DNA from 4 places in the Bacillus sp. SORGH_AS_0510 genome. Region 3 is predicted to be linked to each of the others. Evidence: predicted binding sites of a transcription regulator. Region 3 holds the regulator's gene; each other region holds the start of a gene.
The links. Region 3 encodes Rex, which represses fermentation and respiration genes when NADH is low (regulators of the CRP and FNR family bind a similar motif). Its sites were predicted from a motif close to TTGTGAAATATTTCACAA; they were not measured.

Region 1 (4,869 bases), 2.9 Mb from region 3:
TGTTAGTAATCACAGCAATAATGTGAAAGAAGTAAAAGTGCTGGCTATGCACCATTTCTCGAATGTAGGGAAGGATTATTTAACATTTGTTTCACCGATGGATAATCGAATCTTTCATCATGCCAATAAACATGTATATCTGGTAAATGGCCATTTTAAAGGCCTGGAATTGAAAGAATATACAGCTATGCCTCTTTGGAATACGTATACGGATCAAATTTGGAGTTCACTTCTCAAAGGAACGTTAAAGTACCAGCCTATGGCGAAAGGTCCTGCTGCAAGTATTTTTACCATGAAAATGCTTCTACAACCCCATGAAACAGCAAGAATGCATACCTGGACAATAACAGGTTCCAGTAAAAATGAGTTAATTGGAATGGAAGAAGTTCTTATTAAAAAAATAGGTAACATCTAATGTTGTTTTTCTTTTAAAAAACAGACTAGCATTTCCTTTTGAAAAATGATATTATAGAAAAGTCGTATGAACGAACTAGCTTAATCGTTTGGAGGGAAATAAACATGCGTGTAAATATTACGTTAGCTTGCACTGAGTGTGGAGACCGTAACTATATTTCAACAAAAAATAAACGTAACAACCCAGACCGTCTTGAGCTTAAGAAATATTGCCCAAGAGAAAAGCGTACAACAGCACACCGTGAAACAAAATAAGCAGTAGGGCTTCCTGCTGCTTTTTTTGTTGCATAAAATTAGGTTATGTTAAAGAACAGTGTTGAATTATACAGCCTGGAGAGGAAAGCAACAGGCAATTTTAAGAAAGCCAGAAATAATGTAAGGAGGTTCAAAGAGATGCATGATAAACAATCATTACGAAAAAGAATTAAAGTTTCTCTCTCCGAACTAACAATCCCCCTTTATGAAGACTATTCCTATAAGATTGCCAACCAGTTGTTTGAAGACGATGATTGGAAGGTTGCAAAGATCATTGGCATTACGATCTCGAAGCGGCCTGAAGTAGATACATATCAGATTATCCGTAAGGCCTGGGAACTAGGAAAACAAGTGGTTGTACCTAAGTGTTACCCCGAAGAAAAAAAGCTTGTGTTCAGAACATTGAAGGAATTCTCTCAGCTGGAGTCTGTGTTTTATGGTCTACTTGAACCAATAGAAGAACGAACAGATAAGGTTGAAGCAAATGAGATTGACTTATTAATTGTACCGGGGCTTGCCTATACAAGAGAAGGATACCGTGTGGGCTTTGGCGGGGGATATTACGATCGGTTTTTGACCAACTATTATGGGAAGACGCTATCACTTGCCTTTAATAATCAAATCGTTGAACAATTTGATATGGAAAGGCACGATCTACCCGTTTCTAAAATTATTACAAATCATGAGGTTATACATATCATATGAACGAAGGGTTCGTTGTTTTTATAGGTGTTTTAATAACAGGGTTAGCGGGGTATATTTTTAAATCCTTGACTGTGACAGGCGCGATTGCAGCGATTATTACTGGGTTAACAGTTTATCTTGGATTTGGAATAAGAGGACTAATCCTTCTGGGTGTCTTTTTTACATCTTCAAGTCTATGGTCCAAATACAAAAGTGCTGCTAAAAGAGTAATTGAAGAGAAGTTAGCCAAAGGTGCGACAAGGGATTGGCGGCAAGTATTTGCCAATGGAGGGGCTGCAGCATTTTTTAGTGTTATATATTATTTCCATGAAGATATTATCTATTTAATCGGGTTTGTTGTTTGTTTGGCCAGCGCAAATTCAGACACATGGGCATCCGAAATTGGCAGCCTAAGTCGTAAGCAGCCCATTTACATACGAACTTTTAAGCGAATCGAAAAGGGCACTTCAGGTGCAGTTAGCCTGTTGGGAAGCACAGCGGCACTTGCTGGCTCGCTTCTCATAGCAATCTTTAGTTATTGGTTATTTCAATTGAGTTTCGTTTTAGTTCTTCTTATTTTTTTATGTGGCTATTTAGGGAATGTCATTGATACCCTAGTAGGAGCTTTTTATCAGCAGGTAAATAAATGCATAGAATGTGGATTAGAAACCGAGAAAAAAGAACATTGCAACAAACAAACAATTAGAATAAAGGGTTCTACAATAGTAGATAATGATATGGTGAATTTCCTTTCAGGAGTCGTAGCAGCCGTTATAGCAATGGTTGTCGTTCAATTAACAAGGTAAATTATTAACGCAATGTACGTACACAATATTGATACATAGATAACGGTTACATTAAAAAATTATTGTAATGAAAGTTTGTGAAATGTTGTACAATCAAAGTGTGGTTAGATTATTTAAATTGGAACATGATGAAACGCACCCTAAAACTACTATTTGGAGGAATGATCATGTTAAATCGCGTGAATAGAGTAGCCTTAATCGGTACAGGATTTGTAGGCTCTAGCTATGCATTTGCCTTATTAAATCAAGGAATCACTGAAGAGCTTGTACTAATTGACTTAAATAAAGAAAAAGCCGAAGGAGATGCAATGGACTTAAATCATGGACTTCCATTCGCACCTTCTCGGACAAAAATTTGGTATGGTGATTACAAGGATTGTGGTCAGGCAGATCTTGTTGTTATTACAGCAGGTGCCAATCAAAAGCCTGGTGAAACACGACTTGACCTAGTTGAAAAGAATACAAGAATCTTTAAAGGTATTGTTGAACAGATTATGGCAAGCGGATTTGACGGGATTTTTGTAGTAGCTACCAATCCAGTTGATATTTTAACCTATGCTGTTTGGAAATTCTCTGGTCTTCCTAAAGAACGTGTTATTGGTTCTGGTACAATTCTCGATACAGCTAGGTTCCGATTCTTACTTGGTGAATATTTTGATGTCGATACCCGAAATGTTCATGCTTATATAATTGGTGAACATGGCGATACTGAGCTTCCTGTTTGGAGTCATGCTGATATTGCTGGAACATCTATTTCTGAATGGACAAAAAACAAAGATGGGTATAATCAGAATGATTTGAATCAAATCTTTTTAAATGTTCGTGACGCTGCTTACCATATTATTGAACGAAAAGGTGCAACTTACTATGGAATTGCTATGGGCTTAGTGCGGTTAACAAAGGCTATTCTGCGAAACGAGAACTCTGTTCTAACGGTATCTGCATATCTAGATGGGGAGTATGGACAAAACGATATATATATCGGAGTCCCTGCTGTTGTAAATCGAAATGGTATTAGAGAAATCGTCGAGCTAGACCTAAATAGTGATGAAAAAGAAAAGTTCACTCACTCTATTAACGTCCTAAAGTCAACAATGGAACCGGTCTTAAAAAATCTATAAGAAACAAATGAGAGGCTGCTCTAAGAGTTGAGCCTCTTTTTTTATTGGTTTCTTGGATAAGAACCATTTATTCATCACAAAATATCATTAGGAGGGATGAAAATGTCTCGTATGTTAACATCCATATTGATGATTGGCTCTATAGGCTACTTTGCCTACCGCTACAGATATCGATTAGTCAATGTTTTGCTTGGTTCTAGTTGGCTCCGCCGATTAGCGGTTGGTTCCATTATGAGCTTTCCAGGTGTAAAAAATAAAATGATGCAGTCGGTATTTGGAGGACCATCTGAACGGTGAAAGCCACAGATGGTCTTTTTTTTTGATGATAAGAATGTATTAAATTCGAATTTGAGAATTGTCCAGCTCCAGCGCCTAGCCAGTTTTCATCCTGATTATTCTTCCTTGAGTAACGTGTAACAATCATGGCTTGATAAAGCGATGATTGTTATAGCTCGGGTCAAATAACCTTCGGCAAGTAAAGTCAAAGAGCGACTTTTCTTGCCGAAGAACATTTGCCTGCCGGGGCTGACCAAGGCGCTTCCGCTTTTCTTTGTAAATATTTGTACATTTGTTTGGTTAGGCCGGCTAAAACCTTTCGTTTATAATGAAATGAGGATATATGAATAAAAATAAAATAACAGTTGCTTATTCTATATAGAAAGTAGGGGAGAAGTTGAATTATAGAGAGGATTATGTATTTTGGAGGTTGGCTTTCTATTTTATTTCGGAACAAGGCTATAGAATTGTCCAATTATTTGATAATCAGAAAGAGATTTGGTTAGAAAAATTAGAAAATAAGAAGGCGCCTATTATTCGATTACTACGCCAAGATTTTGATTGGAGTAACTCCATCCAAAAAGACATTGAGTTTTGTGCAGCTAATGGCGAGAGAGTACGTAGGCAGGTGCGGCGTGGAGACCTTGATTTGTTGAACATTTATGTAAGTCAATTCCCGCCTGTAGATGAATTCGAATACCGCTTGGCAAAGCCCTTTTTATATCCAGATGGAAAGAAAACTAAAGTAACTTCACTATTGTTAACAAGCGATCAATATAAGGAAGGCTTTTTGCTTCTTTCTGATTGGGTGAGCAAGGACGTTTCCTTTCCTATCGATGATCAATATTCTGAAGAGGATGCATCTATTTTAAAGAAAACGGCACTCGAGTTTGCAATAAAACAGGCAAAATCCGAGAGAGCTATTTTTACAAGTGGTAAACCATTTTTCACCTATGTATTTATGGTAATTCAGCTTGCTGTTTTTTTATGGCTAGAGACACATGGTGGAAGCACAAATTTGACCACGCTTATTAAGTATGGGGCAAAATTTAATCCATACATCTACGATGGTGAATGGTGGCGTTTCTTAACTCCAATTTTTCTTCATAGTGGATTTACCCATTTAGCAATGAACACACTATCATTATATTTTTTAGGTACTGCAGTTGAAAGAATGTATGGAAACACCCGTTTTTTATTTCTTTATTTGTTTTCGGGAATAACGGGTTTTATAGCTAGCTATTTATTTATAGATAACGTTTCAGTAGGAGCAAGTGGAGCTATAGCGGGGTGCTTTGGCGCCTTACTTTATT
Region 2 (4,869 bases), 3.6 Mb from region 3:
TCGCATAGTTATAGGCATTCTTTTGTTTTCTAAGGGCATTATCGGAATGGAGGAAGCTTTCAACTACAGACTGCTCTTCATACCCTTCTAGCGGTTCTTTTGACATTTCGTTATGACATTGGTTACACTTCATTAAACCCTTAGAGGCTTGCTTTCCATGTGTTTTTGATTTAAAGTCAGCTTCTTTATGACTTTTTGGGATCATCCCCGTTGTATGACACGTAGAACACTCATTTGATACTTTTCGAGCCTTGTGACACTCTACACAGGTTTCCATGTCTGGCCGGATAAATTTCAAGTCAGCCATAGCTGTTTTTCCGGTTTTGCTATCCCATTTTTCGTAATCCGTTTGGAATGTCATTTTTCTATCGGCTATCTTGCCGTGGGCCACACCGCTATGACATTGGATACATTCAATCTCTTTGTTTTTATGCTTATCATGCGGGATAATAATGTCCCCTGATGCTGTTACATCTCGTTTGGAAACGTCATGACAGCTTTCACACGCACTATCAGGTATTTCTTTAGGCATCCTTATAGGAGCGGTGTATGTTTGCGTTGCTTTTTTGTATATCTGCATGAGTCCGTTTGCCTTTGCCTTTGCATATTCCTCTGTACCTGAACCTATATGACACTTAACACAATCCACCTCACTATGGGTGGAGGCCTTCCACGTATAAAACTCCGGCTTCATCTCATGGCACGAGGAGCAAAAACTGGAACTCGAAGTCGTTTCTACTCCTATGAGTCCCAATGAGAAAAAGACGACGATAAATAGCAGTGCTACGGTTAAATACTTATATAATTTGTAGCGAGTCCGTGGAGGGGAGGTCTGGTCTTTGTGTTCTTCTTCCATTGTTTTCCCTCCTTTTAAGCCTTAATTTTTATCATCTTTAAAGCCCGTTCTATGGCAATATTGGCAATACACATCTGTCGGAGCTATGGCATCTGTTGAATCCGCTTTTGGTTTCTCACGATCATGACAGACAAAGCATTCAGCTTTCATTTCAGCCGTTTTCGCTTTCGAAGCGTGAGAGGTTAACCATTGATTACTTTCACCATGACTATCTGGTCGGTCTGCATGACAGGCACTACAGAATTTGTTCGTTCTAGCTTGTTCCTTCACCAATGTCATGTTAGGAACATACTTTTCTTTTTGATTGCCCATTTTCAACAGTGAAAGAATATCTTCTTTTGGAATCTCTCTAACCCACTTAGAATCCTGGTGACAGTTCACACATTTATCTAGCTGTTTAACTGCTGTTGTGCCATGATTATTGCTCCAATCAACATTTTTATGTGTTTTAGGAATATCTGTCTGTTTATGGCAGGTTTTACACTCCATCGAAATTTTTACATCTTTCTTTTGTTTACCGATTGCTTGTAGAATAATTTCTTGCGTTTTTTGATCATGCTCAACTGTTGCTGCTGCATCTATTGTTTCGTCATCCTTAGTGGCTTGAACAGTTCCTTCTTTTTCTTTCTCTTCGAGTTTCTTCTCCATCTCTTCTGGATTTGGAGGAACGTTGTAGGCCACATCTTTCCATGGTTCTTCACCGTTATTCACTTTGTCATGGCAATCAATACATGAACCCATATTAGGTCTCAAGTATTTCTTTTCCATCAATTTTTGGGCACTTTCTTTTGTCCAGTGGCCACGAGCGTCTTCCACGTTAATTCCACGAGTTGCCATCTTCGCATGAACAACACCTGCGTGACAGGTAATACATGGTATATCTTTTTCTATATGGCCTTTATGGTTCACCTTCAAGTCACCTGAAGCAGTAACCAGGCGATTTTTTGAGTGACATTGTAAACAGTTTTCATTGGAGACAGCTTCTTCTTCTGTTTGAACGATTTGTTTTGGGACACCAGTAACGTGGTAGTATACTTCTTTCATCGACTTCATTTTGTGTGTCAGCATGTTGATTGTTCCAGGCTTAATATGGCACTGAACGCATGTGATTTGATTGTGAGCACTCGCTGTATAGGAGGAGTACTCTGGTGCCATTTCGTGGCAGCTTGCGCAAAATGTCGGGGAGTTGGTTAACGACAGGACACCATAACCGCCTCCAAAAACAACAATACAACCAACAAGTGAAACAAATAGCAATTTCCACCTGTTCACTGGATTCTTCCAATCTATACTTCGGAACTTTTGCCAAAGTCTTCGTATTGGGCCTTTTTTTCTATCTTCTCTTGTTTCCGGTTCTTCATTTTTATTTTTCTTTCTCCCCCAAATGGCCACTATACTCACCCTTCCCATCTTGGATTGATTCTCTAATTTTTTTCCAGATTAACCTCTCTAAAGGTAGTATCTAACATTGTAAGAGTATATTCCAATGTACAATTTGTGAATATTTCTACACACCTGTGACAAAATTATAAACTCTAAAAACAACATAAAAACATTGTTATACCAACAGTTAACTTATCACTACCCAGACAGTAGAAACCTATCTAAAAACTAATAAATATACAATAGAAAATATATTTATTCATTTTTATATAGATTAAGTGCCATTCTTTTTACTAAGCAAAAAGCTTCTAAGTTTCCTCGCCATAAGATTGTCAAATATGGCAAAAAACCGAACCCTTCGAAATAGAAGTTTCGATTGGAAAGCGATATAATAATAGAATGACAAAATTTGATTCCACGCTAACAATGTTGTCACTCTATAGTGGAAATGGTAAGATAAAAAAGGAAATTATCGAATATTTTTGACAGAATGATTTTTGAAAAAGACGATTTAGTCTCGATAAAAAGGAGCGTTCATCAGATATGGGGATTTTAAATAAAGTGTTTGATCTGAACAAGCGTGAATTAAAGCGCTTAGACAAGCTCGCAGTGAAAATTGAAGCACTTGCAGCAGAAACGGAAAGGCTTTCCGACGATCAGCTTCGTGAGAAAACTGAAGAGTTCAAAGCTCGTTATCAAAAGGGAGAATCCCTTGATGATTTACTAGTAGAAGCATTTGCGGTTGTCCGTGAAGGTGCACGCCGTGTTCTTGGCTTATATCCGTACCACGTCCAGTTAATGGGGGGTATTTCACTCCATGAAGGAAACATTTCGGAGATGAAAACAGGTGAAGGTAAAACTTTAACAGCGACCATGCCTGTTTACTTGAATGCTCTTTCTGGTAAAGGAGTTCATGTAGTAACTGTCAACGAATACTTAGCAAGCCGTGACGCGGCTGAGATGGGTCAGCTGTATGAATTCTTAGGCCTTACTGTTGGTTTAAACTTAAACAGCATGGATAAGGATGAAAAACAGGCTGCCTATGCTGCCGACATTACCTATGGTACAAACAATGAGTTCGGCTTCGACTACCTTCGTGACAATATGGTCCTTTATAAAGAGCAAAAAGTACAACGTCCGCTTTATTATGCGGTTATTGACGAAACAGACTCTATTTTAATTGACGAAGCACGTACACCATTGATTATTTCAGGCTCAGCCCAAAAATCTGCAGCCCTTTATATTCAAGCAAATGCATTTGTTCGTATGTTAACTAAGGATGTTGACTATACGTACGACGAAAAAACAAAGGGCGTTATGTTGACAGAAGAAGGAATCAGCAAAGCTGAAAAAGCTTTCGGAATTGAAAACCTTTTTGATATGGCAAACGTTACGTTGAACCATCATATTAATCAGGCATTAAAAGCAAATGTCAGCATGCACCTTGACATTGATTATGTGGTGCAGGAAGGCGAAATTGTAATCGTTGACCAGTTTACCGGTCGTTTGATGAAAGGCCGCCGCTACAGCGAGGGCTTGCATCAGGCAATTGAGGCAAAAGAAGGCCTCGAAGTTCAAAACGAAAGCATGACCATGGCTACAATTACATTCCAGAACTACTTCCGTATGTATGAAAAATTGGCTGGTATGACAGGTACGGCTAAAACGGAAGAAGAAGAATTCCGTAACATTTATAATATGAATGTTATTGTGATCCCTACAAATAGACCAATTGCTCGTGATGACCGCCCTGATTTAATATACAAATCAATGGATGGCAAATTCCGTGCTGTGGTTGAGGATATTGCTGAGCGCAACAGATTAGGACAACCCGTCCTAGTCGGTACGGTGGCAATTGAAACATCTGAATTAATCTCTAAATACCTATTGAAAAAGGGTATCCGTCACAATGTGTTGAACGCGAAGAACCATGAAAGAGAAGCCGAAATTATCGCTGAAGCAGGCCATAAAGGTGCAGTTACTATCGCTACAAACATGGCGGGACGTGGTACGGACATTAAGCTTGGTGAAGGCGTCATTGAGCTTGGCGGTCTTGCCGTTATTGGTACAGAGCGTCATGAAAGTAGACGTATAGATAACCAGCTTCGCGGTCGTTCTGGACGTCAAGGAGATCCTGGTATCACACAGTTCTATTTATCAATGGAAGACGAACTGATGCGCCGCTTCGGTTCTGATAATATGAAAGCGATGATGGAGCGTCTTGGTATGGATGATACCCAGCCAATTCAAAGTAAAATGGTTTCCCGTGCCGTTGAGTCTGCACAAAAACGAGTAGAGGGCAACAACTTTGACGCTCGTAAACAGCTCTTACAATATGACGATGTTCTACGCCAACAGCGTGAAATCATCTATAGCCAGCGTGATGAAGTATTAGAATCTGAAGATCTCCGTGAAATCGTTCAAAAAATGATTCTAAATTCCATTCAACGAAATGTAGAGGTTCATGCTTCCCGCCATGAGGATGAGGAAGATTGGGATCTACAAGCCATTGTTGAGTACGTCCAAGCAACTCTTCTGCATGAAGGTGACATCACCATTGAAGATCTGAAAGGAAAAGATCCAGAAGAAATGGTCGACGTCATTTTTGCCAAAGTGAAGGAGCGCTACGA
Region 3 (4,869 bases):
CCTACTACACCTTTCTACTTTCATTGACTACAGCCTGTTTGTGCTGCGAAAAATCGTCCCGGTATTCCACCACAGCGATTTGACAATTCCGGCCAATCTTCACCTGATTTCCACGTACAACCTTAGCAATCGTATTCTCCAGTTCGATTTTGTCTCCTTCAATCACTTCTACTTCCAACTGTGTAGGAAACAACGGTTTTATTAAACTCCCAAAAAGGGATCCTTTATATTTCACGGTGATCGTTTCTCCGCCAATCTCTTTTGCCTTACAAGGACCATGCAGCTGAATTTTAATGTCCTCCGCATTTAATAACCCACCAATAGAAAATTGAGAATCGGCTTTAAACATCTCAGCCTCGCAATCTCCTCCAACCGTTAAAACGCCATTAATTTTGACTTCATCAGCCTTTACTCTGCCACCCACCGACGCCTTACCGTAAACCTTTACGATTTTTCCAATAAGATGTTCCTCAATCTTTGCCGTTCCATCGATTGAGACGTTTTGGGACTCCATCGTCCCCTTTACCTTTGCTTTGCCGTTTATTTTGGTGTGCTCACTTTTCACATTTCCATCCACTGTCCCGAACCCATTACTTTCAAACTCTATGCATTCCACATCACTGTGTACCGTACCGAATCCATTCAATGTGACCTGGTGAAATGCTCCACCGTTCGAGGCTCCGAAACCATTGATGACTAAGTCTCCTCTATCCTTCGTATCCATGTATATTCTCCTTTATAGTAATTTAGCCTTGATCTCTTCCATGCAGGACATCAGGGAAAGCTGGACGACCACTTTTGTCCCCTGATCAAAATGAACCGCTTCCGCGTTGATTAACAACAGACACGTTGACACGCCAAGCTTGCGCGTAATGACTACTTCACAGCTTTTTTGTTTAATGATTGCAGCATGCTCCTTTAATACCTGTAGCAGCATTTTTCCCTCATCCAAATTAATTTCGCCGGATTGCAGCAGCTTCTCTAAGACGAATACCTCAAGCATCCTGTTAATCGAAAACGTTTGGCTGCCTTTTTCATTCTCTAAGTAAAAATTCATTACACTTATCGAAACAATGTTACGTTTCACTAACTCATCCTTATCTAACTGCAGGTCTGAAATATTCGGTGAAAACATGTCTGCAAGTTCATCAAGTGAAAGATTTTCCTTCATTGTTTGAATTTTATTAATGCGCTCCAGAATCTTTTCTTTTGGAAAAAATGTCTCCTGGCCGGTAAAGGTTGATTTCCGGATGAACCACTCCTCCGGAATAAGGTCTTTACGCTTCCACCTATACAACTGTCCATACGAAATTCCCGCCAATTCTAATAGGTCTTTTTTTGAGATTAACTCCTCACTCATGATAAAAACCCCTTTCTGATTAACAATGTAACATAACACTGTTACGTTTGTAAAGTTATAATTTACAATTTTATGTAAAAAAGGCTTTTTTTAATGGGGTACCATTCTTTGAATAACCGGAAAACCTCCGCTTATCTATTCCTAAATGAGCTCGATTTTGCAAATAACCGGAAAAACTCCGTTTATTCGTTACTCTTCTAAGGGAGCAATCCAAATTAGCCAGCTTCTTCGTAGTATAGCTTTGATACAAAATGAACATTATTTCCCTTTTCCTCCATAACAACAATGGTTACGTAAACAGAAAAAATAAAAGGCCTTCTACGAAGCAAGTTTCGTAAAAGGCCTTACCTAGTACTATTCATCTGTATCTTCTGTTGGATAGTGTTTTAAAAAGTAAACCAATGATTGCAGTTCCACGGCTAGGTCGATATGATGAACCCGGATGGATGCCGGCACATTTAACCTGGCTGGCGTAAAGTTTAAGATTCCTTTCACTTCCGCCTTCACAAGTCGGTCTGTAATTACTTGTGCAACCGGCGCTGGAACTGTTAAAATGGCTACTTGAATATCGCTGTTTTCCAACACCTTCTCTAGGTCATCCAAATGATAAACCGGAACTTCCCGAATTTTCGTCCCCATTTTTTCTGGATCGACATCAAAGGCAACCTCAATCTTCGTGTTGTTATTCTTCAAAAAGTTATAGTTTAAAAAGGCCGTCCCTAGATTACCTACTCCAATTAACGCAACCTTTGTTAATACATCTTGATCCAGCGTTTTCTGGAAAAAGGTTAACAAATAGTTTACATTATAGCCATACCCCTTCTTACCTAAAGCCCCGAAATAGGAAAAGTCACGGCGAATTGTTGCCGAGTCCACCTTTACCGCTTCACTTAGTTCTGCGGATGAAACTCGTTGTTTACCGGAAGTATGCAGGTTCTTTAAAAATCGATAATAGAGGGGCAGCCGCTTGGCTGTCGCCTGTGGTATTTTCATTGTTTCGTTACTCATCTTCTCCCACATCCCATGAATGGTTTTCTTACATCTTATTTAACCTGACCATTTCTCCTAAAATCACCGTTTTTGCCGCCTGTTTTCTCCACTAAATAGGTTGGTCCAATGACCATCCCTTTATCAACTGCTTTACACATATCATAGACAGTTAGGGCACAAGCAGATGCAGCTGTTAGCGCTTCCATTTCCACACCTGTGCTCCCTTTTGTTTTCACTGCTGCCTCAATATGTAATTGAAAATTTCCTGTTTGCTCCTCTTCCCACGCAAAAGAAATATTAACTCCTGTTAGTGGAATAGGATGACACATCGGAATGAGATCCCATGTTTTTTTAGCCGCCATAACAGCCGCCACTTGGGCAACAGCTAAAACATCGCCTTTTTTCATCTCATGATTGGTGATCTTGTCAAAAATCTCTTTACTTACGGTTATGCTAGAATGAGCAATGGCAGTTCGCGCCGTTTCAGGTTTGTCACTGACATCCACCATTTTCGCTCTGCCTTCTTCATTAAAATGCGTAAATTCGGCCATAAAAAAATCCTCCTATCAAAAAATAATACACTATTTTCCCTTTTATGTGTGTGAAACTTTGAACGAATGAAGCAATTTTTTATCAGAAGAGGCACGGGAAGAGTCCGAGTTATTGCCGTCATTCCGCTAATACGGTACACTAGTCCTAAGTAATAGAGGTGAAAAATATGATTTTATTACAAGTCAATCAATTACAAAAATACTATGGTGCTGACCTTATTTTATCGAATATAAAGCTAGAATTACAAACAAGAGACCGCGTGGCTCTTGTCGGCCGTAACGGGGCTGGAAAATCGACACTTCTAAAGATTATTGCCGGACATTTGTCCCATGATGGCGGAGAAATTATCAAGCCAAAGGAAGTAACGATCGGTTATTTAGCCCAAAATACAGGATTAGAATCCAATTTATCCATTTGGGATGAAATGCTGACCGTTTTTGAACCACTTCGCCTCATGGAAAAATCTCTTCGCCAGCTGGAAGAACAAATGGCAGACCCCGCTGTGTTTGAAGATGCCGTCAAGTATGAACGGGTTCTTAAAGAATATGATACCCTTCAAGTAAAATTTAAGGAGCAGGGTGGATACCAGTTCGAGGCTGACATTCGTTCCGTTCTCCATGGTCTAAACTTTCAAGACAATTCCCTCATGATTGCTAGTTTAAGCGGAGGGCAAAAAACCCGGCTTGCTTTAGGGAAACTGCTGTTAACGAAACCTGATATTTTAATTTTGGACGAGCCTACCAACCATCTGGACATTGATACCCTTTCCTGGCTCGAACAATATTTGCAGGGATATGATGGCGCTATTTTAATCGTCTCCCATGACCGTTACTTTCTAGATAAAGTCGTGAATCAGGTCTATGAAGTTTCCCGCAAGCAAATCCAACGTTTTCCGGGGAACTACAGTGCGTACCTTGACCAAAAAGCGGCCAATTATGAACGGGATATGAAACTGTATGAAAAGCAACAGCAAGAGGTAGCGAATCTGCAGGATTTTATCCAACGAAATTTAGCGCGCGCCTCAACAACGAAACGGGCACAGAGCCGCCGGAAAAAATTAGAGAAGATGGAGTTAATGGACCGCCCTCTTGGGGATGAGAAGTCCGCTACCTTCTCTTTTGAAATTGAAAAACAAACGGGGAATGATGTATTAACCGTCGATTCACTAGCGGTTGGTTACGAGGGCGATAAAGTGTCTGAGGATATCTCCTTCCGTGCCTTTAAGGGTGAAAGCATTGCCCTTGTCGGCCCGAACGGAATCGGTAAGTCTACACTTTTAAAAACCATTATTAAGAAGCTCCCCGCACTTGGTGGAACCATTCAATATGGGACAAACCTTGCGATTGGCTATTACGATCAGGAACAAGCAGAGTTAACCTCTAATAAGCGAGTATTAAATGAGCTGTGGGATGATTACCCGCTAAAAAATGAAAAAGAGATTCGTACCGTTCTAGGAAACTTCTTGTTCTCTGGTGATGATGTGCTAAAAATTGTCTCCACTCTTAGCGGAGGCGAAAAGGCACGGTTGGCACTTGCCAAGCTCATGCTAGAAAAGGCCAATGTTCTGATCCTCGACGAGCCGACGAACCACTTGGACCTTGATAGCAAGGAAGTCCTGGAGAATGCACTAATTGATTACCCTGGTACGATTTTGTTTGTTTCCCATGACCGCTATTTTATAAATCGAATTGCTACGAAGGTATTGGAATTAAGCCGTCACGGCAGCACAGAGTATCTCGGAGATTATGATTATTATTTAGAAAAGAAACTCGAACAGGAAGAGTTGGCCGCACTGGCACTGGCTGAATCCGCCAAAAAGGCTGCTCAAGCAGACGTCCTAGAGAAAAACTCTTATCAACAGGATAAGGAAAGCAAAAAGCTAGAGCGCCAGCGTAAAAGGAAGCTAGAAGAGATTGAGTTGCGGATTGAAGAGCTGGAGGAAGAGATCCAAGACTTCGAACAGCAGC
Region 4 (4,869 bases), 4.4 Mb from region 3:
ACTGTACACTGCGGCTTCAGCTACACCCATTTCATCATTTGACAGTTCAATAAAGGCATTCACCACTTCAACGATTTCGTCTTCGCGGTGACGATCAACCAAAATTAACAATGTATTGAGTACATATGCATTGATAGATCCAAAAGCTGCTTTTAAAATCTCTTTTTTCTTATCAATCGTTAGTTTTGATGATTTTAGAACAGCTTTCAAATCAGCATTGTATTGCAAAACTTCTTTTACTACACGAAGTTCTTCTTCTACTGTACTCAGAATCTGCTGTTCTTTTGCAATTTGAAAAAGAGCTGACGCGTAGCGTTTTGCTACCATAGAATTGCTCATCGCCCTTCTCCTGCCTCTTTGATATATTCGTTAATAAGTTGATCTTGGTCTGCTGCAGTTAATTCTTTTTCAATTACTTTAGAAGCAACTAATACAGACAGGGAAGCAACTTGTTCGCGAATAGCTGCAACTGCTTTCTCTTTTTGCTGCTCGATTTCAAGCTTCGCAGCTTCTTTAATACGTTCTGCTTCAGTACGTGCCGCAACTACGATCTCTTCACGTTGGATATCGCCTTGCTTTCTAGCGTTTTCCATTAAGTTCTGAGCTTCAGTACGTGCTTCTTTTAAAAGATTTCTTTGCTCTTCTAAAAGCTTCTTCGCTTCTAAACGACTGTTTTCAGCCGCATTAATTTCGTTAGCAATGTGTGATTCACGTTCCTTCATGATGCCCATTAATGGACCCCATGCAAACTTCTTCAGCAACGCTAACAAAATGATGAACATTAGTAGCTGGAAGAAAATATCTCCCAAATTAATATGGGAACCGCCTTCTGCAGCAGTAGCCAATACAAAATTGCTTGTTAACACCCTGGGTTCACTCCTTTCAAGAGTCGCTAAACGATGAAAGTAACAACAATTTAACTAGACATAAATGAATGGCGAAGGATTAGGTGTCTTCGCCATCTGGAGTTTTAATAATAATTACTTATTTAAAACCATGAACGCAATAACTACACCGATGATCGGTAATGCTTCAACTAACGCAACCCCGATGAACATTGTAGTTTGTAACATACCACGTAATTCTGGTTGACGAGCAGTACCTTCTACTGTGCGTCCTACGATAAGACCGTTACCAATACCTGCGCCGATAGCGGATAAACCAATTGCAATTGCTGCTGCTAAAATACCAATTGAACCTGTCATTTTCGTTTTTCCTCCTTAAATGTATAAAAAAATATTGTTTTTTATTTTGTTCATGAGTAATGAACGGTTTATATTAATGGTCGTGACTCACTTTATGAGCCATATAAACCATTGTTAACATTGTAAAAATGTACGCCTGAATTGAACCAACGAAGATCGAGAAACCTTGCCAAACTAGTGTCAGTGGTACTGCTGCGATAGTTCCAGCAATGCCTTGATGCGCTAGTCCTGCCGCTAATAAAGAAAGAAGCAATTCACCGGCAAAAATGTTACCGTATAAACGCAAACCAAGTGTCAGTGTATTCGCAAATTCCTCAATTATTTTTAATGGGAATAGGAATTTCATAGGGCTGACAAAGCCTTTTGCATATCCTTTTACACCTAGTAGCTTTACACCGTAGAAGTGTGAAAGCGCAACAACCATAACAGCTAATGTTAATGTGATGGTTGGGTCAGCTGTTGGTGATTTCCACCATAAGTCTCCGCCTACTACCACTGCGAATGGAAGTCCAAGCATATTGGATACAAAAATATACATGAGTAGTGTGATTCCAAGAATGTGGAATCGGCCACCTGTCTTCCAATCCATTGTGCTGTTGATAATCCCTTTAACAAAATCCAAGATCCACTCGAAGAAATTTTGTACGCCTGTTGGCTTCATCGCAAGTTTGCGGGTGGCAAGGACTGCAATTAGGAAAACAATCAAACTGGCAACGGTAATCATTAAGATGTTGGCACCGTTAAACCAAAGCCCCATAAATTTAAAATCTGGAGTTCCGTGTTCCATGTAAACTCACCTCGTTTCCACTCATTTATGTACATGCACTGCATGATAAAAATAATCTATCATAATGACAATATAGGATGTCATCAGTCCTATTACTAAACTTATAATATTAAAATACTCGGGGTATCTTAATGCAATTAATGCGGCTATCCCACCTACTGCCATTCTGGACAGCGAGCCGAGAGAGCGGACTTTCTTGCCCTGTGAAACCTTTTTATCAAAGTCCTCTGTTTTCTTCACTAATAACCAAAGGTTTAAGTAACCAAAGCATGTCCCAAGGATCAGCCCTAAGAAAACCGTTGGGTAGGGTGTGAATCCCCAGCCAAGAACATAGATGGCTAATACATAAAAGAGCCATTTCCGCTGTCTGTTAAACATGATTCTAAAATCTGGCATAGTTATTTATCTCCTGAATAGAAATGGCGGATTGAAAGAAGCATGGAATAGGTGCCTGCTCCAAGTCCAATGAGCAGTCCAACTATTAAGAAAAGCGGCTCGGTATCCCACTGCCGATCCAGCCATCTGCCTGAGAATATACCTATTAGAATGGAACCGACTAACTGGGAGACTATTGCGGACATTAAAGCCATAGCTTGTAATGGATGACGGTTGTTTTTTCGCATGCTTATCGCATCCTCACTATCAGAGAATGTCAACCGGGTACTAGTATGCAAACACGTAGGAAACACCGTAGAATATTGTCGAAATTCCGATGAAAACCCTATCATTTTACACCCTTTGTTAGCATACAATAGGCATCTTGTAAAGTCAATGGAATTTAGTGAATTATCCCACAAACAATTTCCCAAAGCTTTTTCTCATGAAATTTTAATTTACACTCTTATTGTAGTGGATTTCTTATCTATTTTTTGACCATTTTGTGTCCATTTTGTGAACTTTGTGACACAAAATATTTTTCTGTGATAAACATGGTGGACAAACCGGTCCAAATTTGGCTTGCCCACCATGCACATAAAAATTACTCCTTTTCCCTCTCAATCACAATCATCCGTTCAATAAAATCTTCCTTTTTCGCCTTTTTCGCAAATACCTTCACAAGGTACGTCCCGTCAGCCGGCAACTGCTCAGGCGAAATGACCTTGCGGATGAGCCCTTTCTTCACATTTGTCCTCGTATCTAGAAAGCCCATAAACCGGTAGTCTTGCGGATTAAACAACGCAATACCAAACTCCTCGGCACCACCAGGCAAATAGACCTCATATTTGTACTGCCCCGGCTGGTCCCCTTCACCAAAGTCAAACCCCATCACCCTTGGATATCCCGGCTCTTCCAGCACATACAAATATGGAATGTGAATGGTCGTTGTGCCTGCCTGCATTTCAAGGTAACCGTCATGAACCTTGCGCAAGAACACCTTCGGATCCACCATCAATTCCACTGTCACATCCCGCGATTCCTTCGGTCCAAGCGTGAACGACAGCGGGAACCTCCAACTCAACCCCTCCACCTTCTCTGGAATGGAGAAGGAATAACGCTGTACATGCGCACTCTTATTTTCCACATGGAGAGTGGATGTGTGTACATCCCCATCTTCGCTATATTTCCCAAACCTCATACTGCTCGGTGAAACCAGTGACGTGGCCTTAATCGCTTCATCCACCTGGATTCGTCCGGCCCCTTGTTCATACGTACGGTAATAGCCGTGACTATCGTCAGCCACTATACTTATTCGTCTTTTTTCAAGCGGCTTTGCCGTGTTCATCAACGCCGCCTTAATTTGCAGCGGTGTCCAGTCTGGGTGCGCCTGCTTGATTAACGCACAGGCCCCTGCCACATGCGGTGCCGCCATACTCGTCCCCTGTAGTGATAAGTAGCCGCCTGGAATTGTCGAATTGATGGCTACTCCCGGCGCGACAATATCCGGCTTAATATCCCACGTCCCCGTAACCGGCCCCCTCGAGCTAAAGTCTGCCAACTTGTCCCGCTCTTCGACCACTGAGATTCTCGCAACCACACCTTGTTTTATTTCTTTCTGTAAAAAGACTCCGTCACCCCTAGAGAGTGCACCCACAGGGATGGTCAGCGGAGATTCCAGATTGCCAATGAAGCTTCCGCTCATATTGTTGTAAATTAATACCGCTCTTGCCCCCGCCGCGCGGGCATTTTCGGCTTTTTTCGTAAAGGTCAGTATCCCTCGCTTCATCAGCACAATCTTTCCTGCAACATTTTTCAACTCGTTTTTCCTGCCAAGACCTCCGTCTACCACATCTAGCGAACGGTCTAGCGCCCATTTGTCGGAGCCTTCCATCGGCTGAATCCGTAATTTTTGCCGACTTCCTTCTATTAATAAATAGGGTATCTCCATAGTAGGCGTTGAAGCACCGACCGAAATCGCTTTAGAGGCGGTACCGGGCGAACCCACCGTCCACACATTCGGTCCCGAATTACCAGATGCAGCCACCGCAACAATGCCTTTGTCCACCGCGCGGTTAAGCGCAAGACTGATTGGAAGGTCCGGACCGTTAATATCGTTTCCGAGCGACAGGTTCATAATATCCACTTTGTCCTTGATTGCTTGGTCAATGGCCGCCAGTACCTGTTCTGTCGTTCCGCCGCCCCCAGGACCGAGTGCGCGGTACGCGACAATTTTCGCCTCCGGCGCTACGCCTTTAATTTTTCCATTAGCCGCAATAATCCCAGCGACATGCGTCCCATGAATCGTCGCCTTACCGACAGCGAGCGTTTCCATCGGATCGCGGTCATTATCGACAAGGTCATGTCCGCCGGCATAGTTGCGCTGCAGGTCGGGATGCGTATAATCGACGCCGGTATCAATCACCCCGACTGTCACCCCTTTCCCGGTAAGGCGTTCATTTTTCTCATCAAAAAAACTGCGGACCTCTTCCCCGCCAATGA

Region 1: a site for Rex is predicted at 2,235-2,252, ahead of QE429_RS09640 (L-lactate dehydrogenase). Genes of this name have one in related genera too.
Region 2: a site for Rex is predicted at 2,352-2,369, ahead of QE429_RS06095 (cytochrome c3 family protein). Genes of this name have one in related genera too.
Region 4: a site for Rex is predicted at 2,772-2,789, ahead of QE429_RS02190 (AtpZ/AtpI family protein). Genes of this name have one in related genera too.

Annotation. Positions count from the first base shown of each region.
Region 1 covers NZ_JAUTAU010000001.1:1,902,960-1,907,828, forward strand. Annotated here, with positions in the region: gene QE429_RS09620 (hypothetical protein) at 1-415, shown strand, start outside; gene rpmG (50S ribosomal protein L33) at 520-669, shown strand; gene QE429_RS09630 (5-formyltetrahydrofolate cyclo-ligase) at 808-1,374, shown strand; gene QE429_RS09635 (DUF92 domain-containing protein) at 1,371-2,159, shown strand; gene QE429_RS09640 (L-lactate dehydrogenase) at 2,327-3,280, shown strand; gene QE429_RS09645 (hypothetical protein) at 3,383-3,577, shown strand; gene QE429_RS09650 (rhomboid family protein) at 3,954-4,869, shown strand, end outside.
Region 2 covers NZ_JAUTAU010000001.1:1,201,940-1,206,808, reverse strand. Annotated here, with positions in the region: gene QE429_RS06100 (NapC/NirT family cytochrome c) at 1-856, opposite strand, end outside; gene QE429_RS06095 (cytochrome c3 family protein) at 878-2,248, opposite strand; gene secA (preprotein translocase subunit SecA) at 2,783-4,869, shown strand, end outside.
Region 3 covers NZ_JAUTAU010000001.1:4,819,071-4,823,939, forward strand. Annotated here, with positions in the region: gene QE429_RS24335 (polymer-forming cytoskeletal protein) at 5-724, opposite strand; gene QE429_RS24340 (YhbD family protein) at 737-1,360, opposite strand; gene QE429_RS24345 (redox-sensing transcriptional repressor Rex) at 1,715-2,368, opposite strand; gene moaC (cyclic pyranopterin monophosphate synthase MoaC) at 2,404-2,901, opposite strand; gene QE429_RS24355 (ABC-F family ATP-binding cassette domain-containing protein) at 3,069-4,869, shown strand, end outside.
Region 4 covers NZ_JAUTAU010000001.1:422,117-426,985, reverse strand. Annotated here, with positions in the region: gene QE429_RS02215 (F0F1 ATP synthase subunit delta) at 1-339, opposite strand, end outside; gene QE429_RS02210 (F0F1 ATP synthase subunit B) at 336-866, opposite strand; gene atpE (F0F1 ATP synthase subunit C) at 981-1,205, opposite strand; gene atpB (F0F1 ATP synthase subunit A) at 1,279-1,992, opposite strand; gene QE429_RS02195 (ATP synthase subunit I) at 2,014-2,388, opposite strand; gene QE429_RS02190 (AtpZ/AtpI family protein) at 2,391-2,615, opposite strand; gene QE429_RS02185 (S8 family serine peptidase) at 2,972-4,869, opposite strand, start outside.